DNA from 2 places in the Lysinibacillus fusiformis genome. Region 1 is predicted to be linked to the other one. Evidence: riboswitches for the same ligand, from Rfam matches in the RefSeq annotation. Region 1 holds a riboswitch; the other holds the start of a gene.
The links. A riboswitch is a leader RNA that binds a small molecule or an ion and turns the genes downstream of it on or off. The one in region 1 is predicted to bind preQ1.
Positions count from the first base shown of each region.

Region 2: another riboswitch for preQ1. It lies ahead of JTI58_RS11525 (QueT transporter family protein); the one in region 1 lies ahead of queC (7-cyano-7-deazaguanine synthase QueC).

Region 1 is NZ_CP070490.1:1,747,358-1,751,788, reverse strand. Features, by position in the region: gene JTI58_RS08700 (hypothetical protein) at 534-719, shown strand; PreQ1 riboswitch class I at 976-1,022, shown strand; gene queF (preQ(1) synthase) at 1,146-1,646, shown strand; PreQ1 riboswitch class I at 1,670-1,713, shown strand; gene queC (7-cyano-7-deazaguanine synthase QueC) at 1,766-2,425, shown strand; gene queD (6-carboxytetrahydropterin synthase QueD) at 2,429-2,899, shown strand; gene queE (7-carboxy-7-deazaguanine synthase QueE) at 2,892-3,620, shown strand; gene JTI58_RS08675 (VUT family protein) at 3,667-4,206, shown strand; gene JTI58_RS08670 (MFS transporter) at 4,328-4,431, opposite strand, start outside.
Region 2 is NZ_CP070490.1:2,348,765-2,353,195, forward strand. Features, by position in the region: gene JTI58_RS11515 (long-chain fatty acid--CoA ligase) at 1-696, shown strand, start outside; gene trpB (tryptophan synthase subunit beta) at 741-1,904, opposite strand; T-box leader at 1,964-2,163, opposite strand; gene JTI58_RS11525 (QueT transporter family protein) at 2,232-2,714, opposite strand; PreQ1 riboswitch class I at 2,721-2,765, opposite strand; gene JTI58_RS11530 (ABC transporter substrate-binding protein) at 3,087-4,109, shown strand; gene JTI58_RS11535 (ABC transporter permease) at 4,195-4,431, shown strand, end outside.

The DNA of each region.
Region 1 (4,431 bases):
ACTTATCAATGTGGCGTCATGCTTCGAAGATATTTTCCATGATTTTGCAGGGGATCCAAATAGCCTCACTTCTTTAGTTCGACCCGTTCAGCTACCACATTCAATACACAGATAGATGCGGCTCCTAACTATTACTTCCTTATGAGTGACACACAGCACTCCGTTTGTCTCGAATGCATGCTACATAAATAATGGCACTTAAAGTATTAAATATATATATAGTTTACGTTTAATCTTTGTGATATTTAGGGTGTTTTTGGGAAAAATGTTTATATAAATTGCAGTTAATCAATACAAATCAGATCGGTTACATTTGCTTCATACAAATGTGCCTGTTTTTTTAAAAACTACCTTTACTTATGATTAGGTTCACCGTAATGTATCTAAATGAGGTTTATTCTTCTTTTCGACAGTAAAAAAAACAGAGAGGCTTTCCAAAATACTAGAACAGCTTCCGATGCTCAAGTATTTTGTAGTTCCAAACTATTTTAAAGTTGTAATTCCTCAAGTTATAGACAAAAAGGATGAATATAATGAAATATAATAAATCAATTATGCTAAAGCTAATCAATGAACATCGAACATTGCATGATGAATTAAAAAAGCTAAAATCTGAAATGGGTTTAGAGAAAAATTTTGCAGTAAAGGCATTGTATCATTCATATGTTGCAGAGGATGGTCCTTATATGAAAGAATATCAGGATTTAGAGCGATTATAAATCGGGGTGCTACTAACAAATGGTTAGCAGGATAAGTGGAAATCTTTAGTTTAAATGATTCAAGAATTTCGGAAACATTTTTCTATTTTCATTAAAACCACACTTTATTATGATACAGTTCTTCGTGACTAGTCTAAGTGCAGTTTTCATATTGCTTGTAAGTCGTATTCCATAGGGTAAGATTTTATAAAAAAATGTATTTGACGTGCTGTACTATTTTTTGTACGATATTGAAGAAAAGAATGCCCGGACTAGAACGGGAGAGGTTCATAGCTGATACCCTCTATAAAAAACTATGGAAACATGACAATATGCCATGTCCATATCGGACGTGGCTTTTTTATGTTTTACTTATGTTTTAATAGACTGATTGGTGATGCCTCTCTTGAAAAGTGTTGGGAAACATTTTTACAAGGAGGTTTTTTTATGTCTGGCAGAAGTCATGAAGAAGGATTAAAGGATTTAACCCTATTAGGTAATCAAGGTACAAAGTATTCCTATGATTATGCACCTGAGGTATTAGAGGCAGTGGATAATCTACATGCCAATCGAGATTATTTCGTTAAGTTTAATTGTCCCGAGTTCACTAGTTTATGCCCGCTGACAAATCAGCCGGATTTTGCCACGATGTACATCTCGTATATCCCGGATAAAAAAATTGTTGAGAGTAAATCACTAAAATTGTATTTATTCAGTTTTAGAAATCACGGCGATTTCCATGAAGATTGCGTCAATATCATTATGAATGATTTAATTGCATTGCTTGATCCACGATATATTGAGGTTTGGGGGAAATTTACTCCACGTGGGGGTATCTCGATCGATCCATGGTGTAACTATGGGAAGCCAGGAACGAAATATGAAGAAATCGCCAAATATCGTTTAATGAACCACGATCTTAATCCAGAAAAAATTGATAATCGATAAATGAAGATTTGAATAGTTCAATCAAGAAAGAGGTTTTTAGCTACCCTCTTTAAAAAACTAAGAAGAAAGCAGCACTTTTTCTTAGAGTGCTGTTTTTTTGATATAAGGGAGTTTTATAGATGAAGCAGGAAAAAGCAATTGTTGTATTTAGTGGAGGTCAGGACAGTACAACTTGTTTGTTTTGGGCAAAAGAACGTTTTGAAGAGGTTGAGGCAGTCACTTTTGATTATGGTCAAAGGCATCGTCTTGAAATAGAATGTGCAAAAGAGATAGCGAGTGAACTTGGAATCAGGCATCATATGCTTGATATGTCACTCCTGAACCAGCTTGCTCCGAATGCTTTGACACGACAAGATATTAAAGTAGAAGACGGAGATAATGGTGAGCTGCCATCGACTTTTGTTCCTGGTCGAAATCTTCTCTTTCTTTCATTTGCAGGTGTTTTAGCGAGTCAAATAGGAGCTAAGCATATCGTGACTGGCGTTTGTGAAACAGATTTTAGCGGATATCCAGATTGCCGAGATGTTTTTATTAAATCCTTGAATGTAACGTTAAATTTATCGATGGATGATTCTTTTGTAATTGATACACCGTTGATGTGGCTGAATAAGGCACAGACATGGGAGCTTGCTGATCAGTTCGGGGCATTGGATTTTGTTCGAGAAAGAACGTTGACTTGCTATAACGGTGTCATAGCTGATGGTTGCGGTGAATGCCCAGCATGTAAACTACGAAAAAAAGGACTTGATGAGTATTTGCGTTATAGGAAGGAGTCTTAAAGCATGTCAGATTTTAAAATCGTCGAGAGACTCCAAAAAATTGATGTGGATATTCAAAAAAATCAATTGAACTATCATGCAAAGCGTGTTCTCGTAAGCAAGGAATTTACCTTCGATGCTGCTCATCATTTACATGATTATGAAGGGAAATGTAAAAATCTGCACGGTCATACCTATCGTGTAGTATTAGGGCTGAGTGGCTACACAGATGAACGTGGTTTGCTGATTGATTTTGGCGATATAAAAGAAATATGGAAACAAAAAATAGAGATTCATTTAGATCACCGTTATTTAAATGAAACACTTCCACCTATGAATACGACGGCAGAGAATATAGTTGTGTGGATTTACGAAAAGTTGACAGTGGCCTTGCTTGATGAAGGATATAACGGTGCGCGTGTAGAGTTTATTAAACTTTATGAAACTCCGACAAGCTATGCAGAAGCGAGACGGGAGTGGATGGAAGTTGAGTAAGATACCTGTGATCGAAATCTTTGGACCGACAATTCAAGGTGAGGGAATGGTCGTTGGCCAGAAGACCATGTTTGTGAGAACTGCTGGATGTGATTACTCCTGTTCTTGGTGTGATTCATCGTTTACGTGGGATGGCAGTGGAAAGCATCTTATTGTCCAAATGACAGCGGAAGAGATTTGGTCTGAGTTGAAACGTCTGGGGGGCAATGGTTTTTCATTTGTCACGATTTCAGGAGGCAATCCTGCACTCAATCCGCATTTAGCAGAGCTCATTGCCATTTTAAAAGGAAATGGCATAAAAATCGGGGTGGAGACACAGGGGAGTAGGTGGCAGAAATGGATGTATGAGGTTGATGAGCTGACAATTTCACCAAAGCCACCTAGTTCTGGAATGACCACAGACTATTCGGTGCTTTCTTATATCTTTGAAAAACTTAAAGATCGAAACAGCAATCACCATGTATCCCTCAAAATAGTCGTTTTTAATCAAGAGGATTACGATTATGCTAAACAAATTCACCATCGATATCCAATGATTCCTTTTTATCTTCAAGTCGGCAATGATGATCTTACGACAACTGATAATTCACAATTAATTATGCATTTATTGGATAAATATCATGCGCTGATTGATAGAGTAATGAAGGATGAAGAATTAAGAGATGTTAAAGTACTGCCACAGTTACATGCCCTTGTTTGGGGGAATAAAAGAGGTGTATAGTGTGCCATTACAAAAAAGCTTTTAAATTTACTTGAGGAGTAATAGTATGAGCGTATTATTTTATTTATTATCTATTGTTATCGCTAATGTGGTAACGGCAGCATTTGCACCATTGCACTTTGGTATGTTTATTGTTCCAATGGGGACACTTTTAATTGGGGTGACCTTTATTTTTCGTGACCTAGTACAAAATAAATATGGTAGAGCAAAAACGTATTTATTTATTATTACAGCTTTAATTTTATCAGCAGTGGTATCATTCCTACTGGGAGATACACTTTTGATTGTAGTAGCATCAGCGCTATCGTTTATTGTCGCTGAAACGGCTGATACAGAAATCTATACTCGATTAAAATTACCAATGGCTTGGCGTGTGTTCTACAGTGGAATTGTTGGAGGCTTTCTAGATTCTGCAATTTTCGTAGTAATCGGCTTAAGTCCACTTGGCGCCAATATATTGCCATGGGAAGCGGTACCTGCCGCTATTTTGGGGCAAATTATTGTGAAGACGATTATTCAAATGGTTGGTGCAATCATTTTAAATAAAGTTGGACCAATGAAAGAAAAACATCTCATTTCAGGATAATTCTTTGAAATAGCCTTCCTTATTATGAAGATTCGTATCACAAGTAATTGTTTTAATAACAGGCCCATTCACTTTATGCGAATGGGTCTGTTTGATTTATATTCTTACTAAAGTGCATTTTTTATGCCATTTTCTTTTGTTTATGATCTAAATGATAACTAAAAAAAGTTAGCAGACTGGCACAGACGGCAACTATACCACCGACCCAAGTGACATTCATCAAAT
Region 2 (4,431 bases), 600 kb from region 1:
CGGACATTTGAGGAAAAATACGGAATTCCTTATATTGTTGTGTACGGCATGACAGAAACTACTCCAATCGTGGCACTTTCCAACTATATGTCATGGATGGATGATTGGCCGATTGAAAAACGTATTGAAGCTCGAGCGATGCAAGGGATGACGATGGCAGGTATCGAATCTAGTATCATTAATGAGAAGGGTGAAGTACCTTGGGATGGCGAAACAATGGGGGAATTGCGTTTAAGAGGTCCATGGATTTCTAACGAATACTATCGGGATGAACGAACAGCAGATGCCTATCGAGATGGCTGGTTATATACTGGTGATATTGCAGTACGAACAGAGGATGGCTTTATTAAAATTACGGACCGTACGAAGGATCTTATTAAATCAGGTGGCGAATGGATTTCCTCTGTTGATTTGGAAAATGCACTGATGACACATGATGCAGTTTTAGAAGCGGCTGTCATTGCCATGCCTCATGCTAAATGGCAGGAGCGTCCATTAGCTTGTGTGGTATTGAAAGAGGGACAATCAGTAACTGAACATGAGCTTCTTGCCTTTTTAGAAAATCAATTTGCCAAATGGTGGGTACCAGATGCAGTCGTATTTTTAGAGGAAATTCCAAAGACATCTGTTGGAAAATTTCTGAAAGCAAAGCTGCGAGATAATGTAGCAGATTTTTATCCTAGATCATTGGTATAGTTAAAAGAGCGATTTCCCTAAACGGAAGTCGCTCTTTTATTGAGTTATTTAGTTAACATGTGGAAAACTTGTTCAACGTCTTTATCACCACGACCAGAGATATTAATAATAATGCTTTCCTCAGGTGATAAAGTTGGTGCTAATTTTAGAGCATGTGCGACTGCATGTGAGCTTTCAAGAGCAGGAATAATACCTTCAACCTTGGAAAGTACTTGGAATGCTTCTAAAACTTCTTCATTGGTCACGGTCACATACTCAGCACGACCAATTGTTTTCAAATGGCTATGCTCAGGTCCAGCACCGGGATAATCTAAACCAGCTGCTATTGAATAGGTTGGGAGCGGATTACCGTCTGCGTCCTGCAGCACTAAGCATTTGAAGCCGTGTAGCTCACCTGGTGTTCCTTCGTTTAAGGTAGCAGCTTGATCCGGCTCTATTCCAATAAGGCGAACATCTTCGTCTGCAATATAGTCAGCAAATGCCCCAATGGCATTACTACCACCGCCGACACAGGCAAGAACCGCTGTTGGAAGCTTTCCTTCTTTCTCTAAAATCTGTTCACGACTTTCGCGGCTAATCACTGATTGAAAATGTTTAACCATTGTAGGGAAGGGATGTGGACCAACTGCTGAACCTAATAAATAGAACGTAGTTTCATAGTTTTCTACTAAGTCAGCAAATGCTTCATCAACTGCATCCTTTAGGCGACCCTGCCCTTTATCAACCGCTACGACTTTCGCGCCAAGAAGCTCCATGCGAAATACGTTCAATGCCTGACGCTTTGTATCCTCCAAGCCCATATAAATCGTGCAATCCATTCCAAACATGGCACAAGCTGTAGCTGTTGCTACACCATGTTGACCTGCACCTGTTTCGGCAATCACGCGGTTTGCTCCCATACGTTTGGCTAGTAAGATCTGTCCTAGTACATTATTGATTTTATGTGAGCCTGTATGGTTAAGGTCTTCACGTTTTAAATAAATTTTTGCACCACCCAATTGCTTTGTTAAATTTTCTGCAAAATAAAGAGGGGATTTACGACCAACATATTCACGGAAATAGTAATCTAATTCTTGCTTAAAGTCATCATCCTCTTTATACTTTTGAAAATTCTCATCTAGTATATTTAAAACATTTTGAAGCTCCTTTGGAACAAAGCTTCCACCAAATTCACCGAAATATCCCTTTTTCTCTACTATTGTACTCATCTTTACTCGACTCCTCTATGCTAATTTTTCCATAAAAAAAAGCCACTCCAATCCCTCATAAAAAGGACGAGTAACCGTGGTGCCACCTTTATTCGCAATTTTTGCGCGCTTTCCTGCTCCGGTAACGGGGAGCAAATCGGCCTTACATTTGATAAGGCTGCTCTGAAGTCCATTCACAAGTCTGTACTACTGGTTCACACCACCCACCAGCTCTCTTGAAGTAACAATGCTTGCTACTACTCTTCTTCCTTGCATTTATTAGAAAGAATTGTAGAATATTTTCAGAATAGTGTCAAGAAAAAAGACGAATCTAAAAAGACCCGTCAGTTAAATCAAATTATTAAAGTGAAGGCGTTTGTTTAATACATACATAATCGGCGCACCAACAGCTAATACAACAAATTCACCCGCCGCTACTGTTAGCCAAGTCCAAAAGAATGGCAGCTCTAAGGCTAAGTTCAGCTCAAAGGCAATGATAAACATGGTGCATGTAAATAGCAATGTATTAATAATTAAACGTGCCCATATATTTTTGACAAATTTACAGATTAAAATAAACAGGCCAAGTGTAATCATTGAATGACCTACACCAAACACTAAATCGTAAATGCCAAGTGGTGAAAAGAGATTAGAGATCAATACACCAATAATAATCCCTACGGCAAAGCGTGGATTAAATGCTACTAAATGGTTAAACATCTCGGATACTCGGAACTGTACCTCCGTAAAACCAAATGGTGCAACAAGCATGGTCACAGCTATATAGAGAGCCGCAATGATACCACTTGCTGCTAAAAATTTTATTTTCATATTCATTTCTCCTTAGTTTTTTTTCGTGGGATGGTTACGAACCACGGTGCTTTCACACAAGTAAATATTTTATTATACATATCTAGTAGAAGTCAAATGTCAGACTTTGTCTATAATGTCCTATCGTCGCAAAATTGTCATAAATATTTTTTACTATGTTGAAAAAAGAAATAGAATAACTAAAACAGCGTAGTTTAGCGGTTTAAAGCGCCAAATTGAATGAAAAACTAAAATATTTTGTCACTTTTAAAAGTCAGAACATTCATAATGTTGTTGACTGAGCTCGATAATAACGATAATATAGCGATACATTCACACTTTGTTTGGATAAAGTGCGGTAGATATTTGAGAACATAATCGGGGGGATTATTTGTGAAAAGCAATGTGAAGAAGCTATCATTCCTTCTTTTTGGATTAGTGTTACTACTTGCTGCTTGTGGTAGTGGTGGCTCTAGTACAACAGATTCAAAAGGAAATGAAACAAACAATGCAAGTGAGAGCGGAAATGCAGACGATAAAACATATAAAATCGGGATTACTCAAATTGTTGAGCATCCATCGTTAAACGCAGCAACGGAAGGCTTTAAAAAAGCAATTGAAGATGCTGGCTTAAAAGTTGAATACGATCCACAAATTGCGCAAGGAGATAACAGCCTTAACACAACGATTGCTAACAATCTAGTGAGTGCAAACGTAGATTTAATTTTTGCTAACTCTACACCTTCTGCACAAGCAGCTGCAACAGCAACAAGTGATATTCCAATTATTTTCACATCGGTTACAGATGCTGTTGGTGCACAGTTAATCGACTCAATGGAGAAGCCAGGGAAAAATATTACAGGCACAATTGATCTACATCCTGAAACGATTTCTAAAACAGTAGCATTCTTACAAGACCTTGGTGCGAAAAAAGTAGGGATGGTCTACAATGCGGGTGAGCAAAACTCAGTTGCACAAGTTTCAGAAGTGAAAAAGGTTATGGATGAACAAGGTTTAACGGTGGTAGAAGCATCAGCATCCACTTCAGCAGATGTAAAGCAAGCGACAGAATCTCTAATTGGTAAAGTAGATGCTTTCTATATTATTACTGATAACACAGTAGTTTCTGCTTTAGAATCGGTAATTGATGTTGCCAATACGAATAAATTACCATTAGTCGTAGGAGAATTAGATTCTGTGGCACGTGGTGGTTTAGCTGCTTATGGATTTGAATATTTCGATATCGGTTATGAAGCAGGTCAAATGGCTGTGAAAATTTTAAAAGGTGAAGCAACACCTGCTGATACACCAGCACAATATCCTCAAAATCTGAAACTATTAATCAATAAAAAAGTAGCGGATGATTTAGGAATCGAAATGAAAGATTCTTGGGGTGCAGAAATTCTAGAAAAGTAAAACGAAGCGGGGGAGAACTATCCCCGCTTTATCTTCATTTTACAAGCGATATAAATAATTAAGAGATTTAGGAGATGATTCAACGATGTTTTTAGCATTATTTGGCGCAGTGGAGCAAGGAATCATCTATGCAATTATGGCACTTGGTGTATATTTAACATTTCGGGTGTTAGATTTTCCGGATTTAACGGTTGATGGAAGCTTTGTAACAGGGGCGGCAACGGCAGCAACAATGGTTTTGCTTGGCTACCACCCAATCTTAGCGACTTTAGTGGCAATTGTTGCTGGATTTATTGCTGGATGTATGACAGGAATTCTTCAC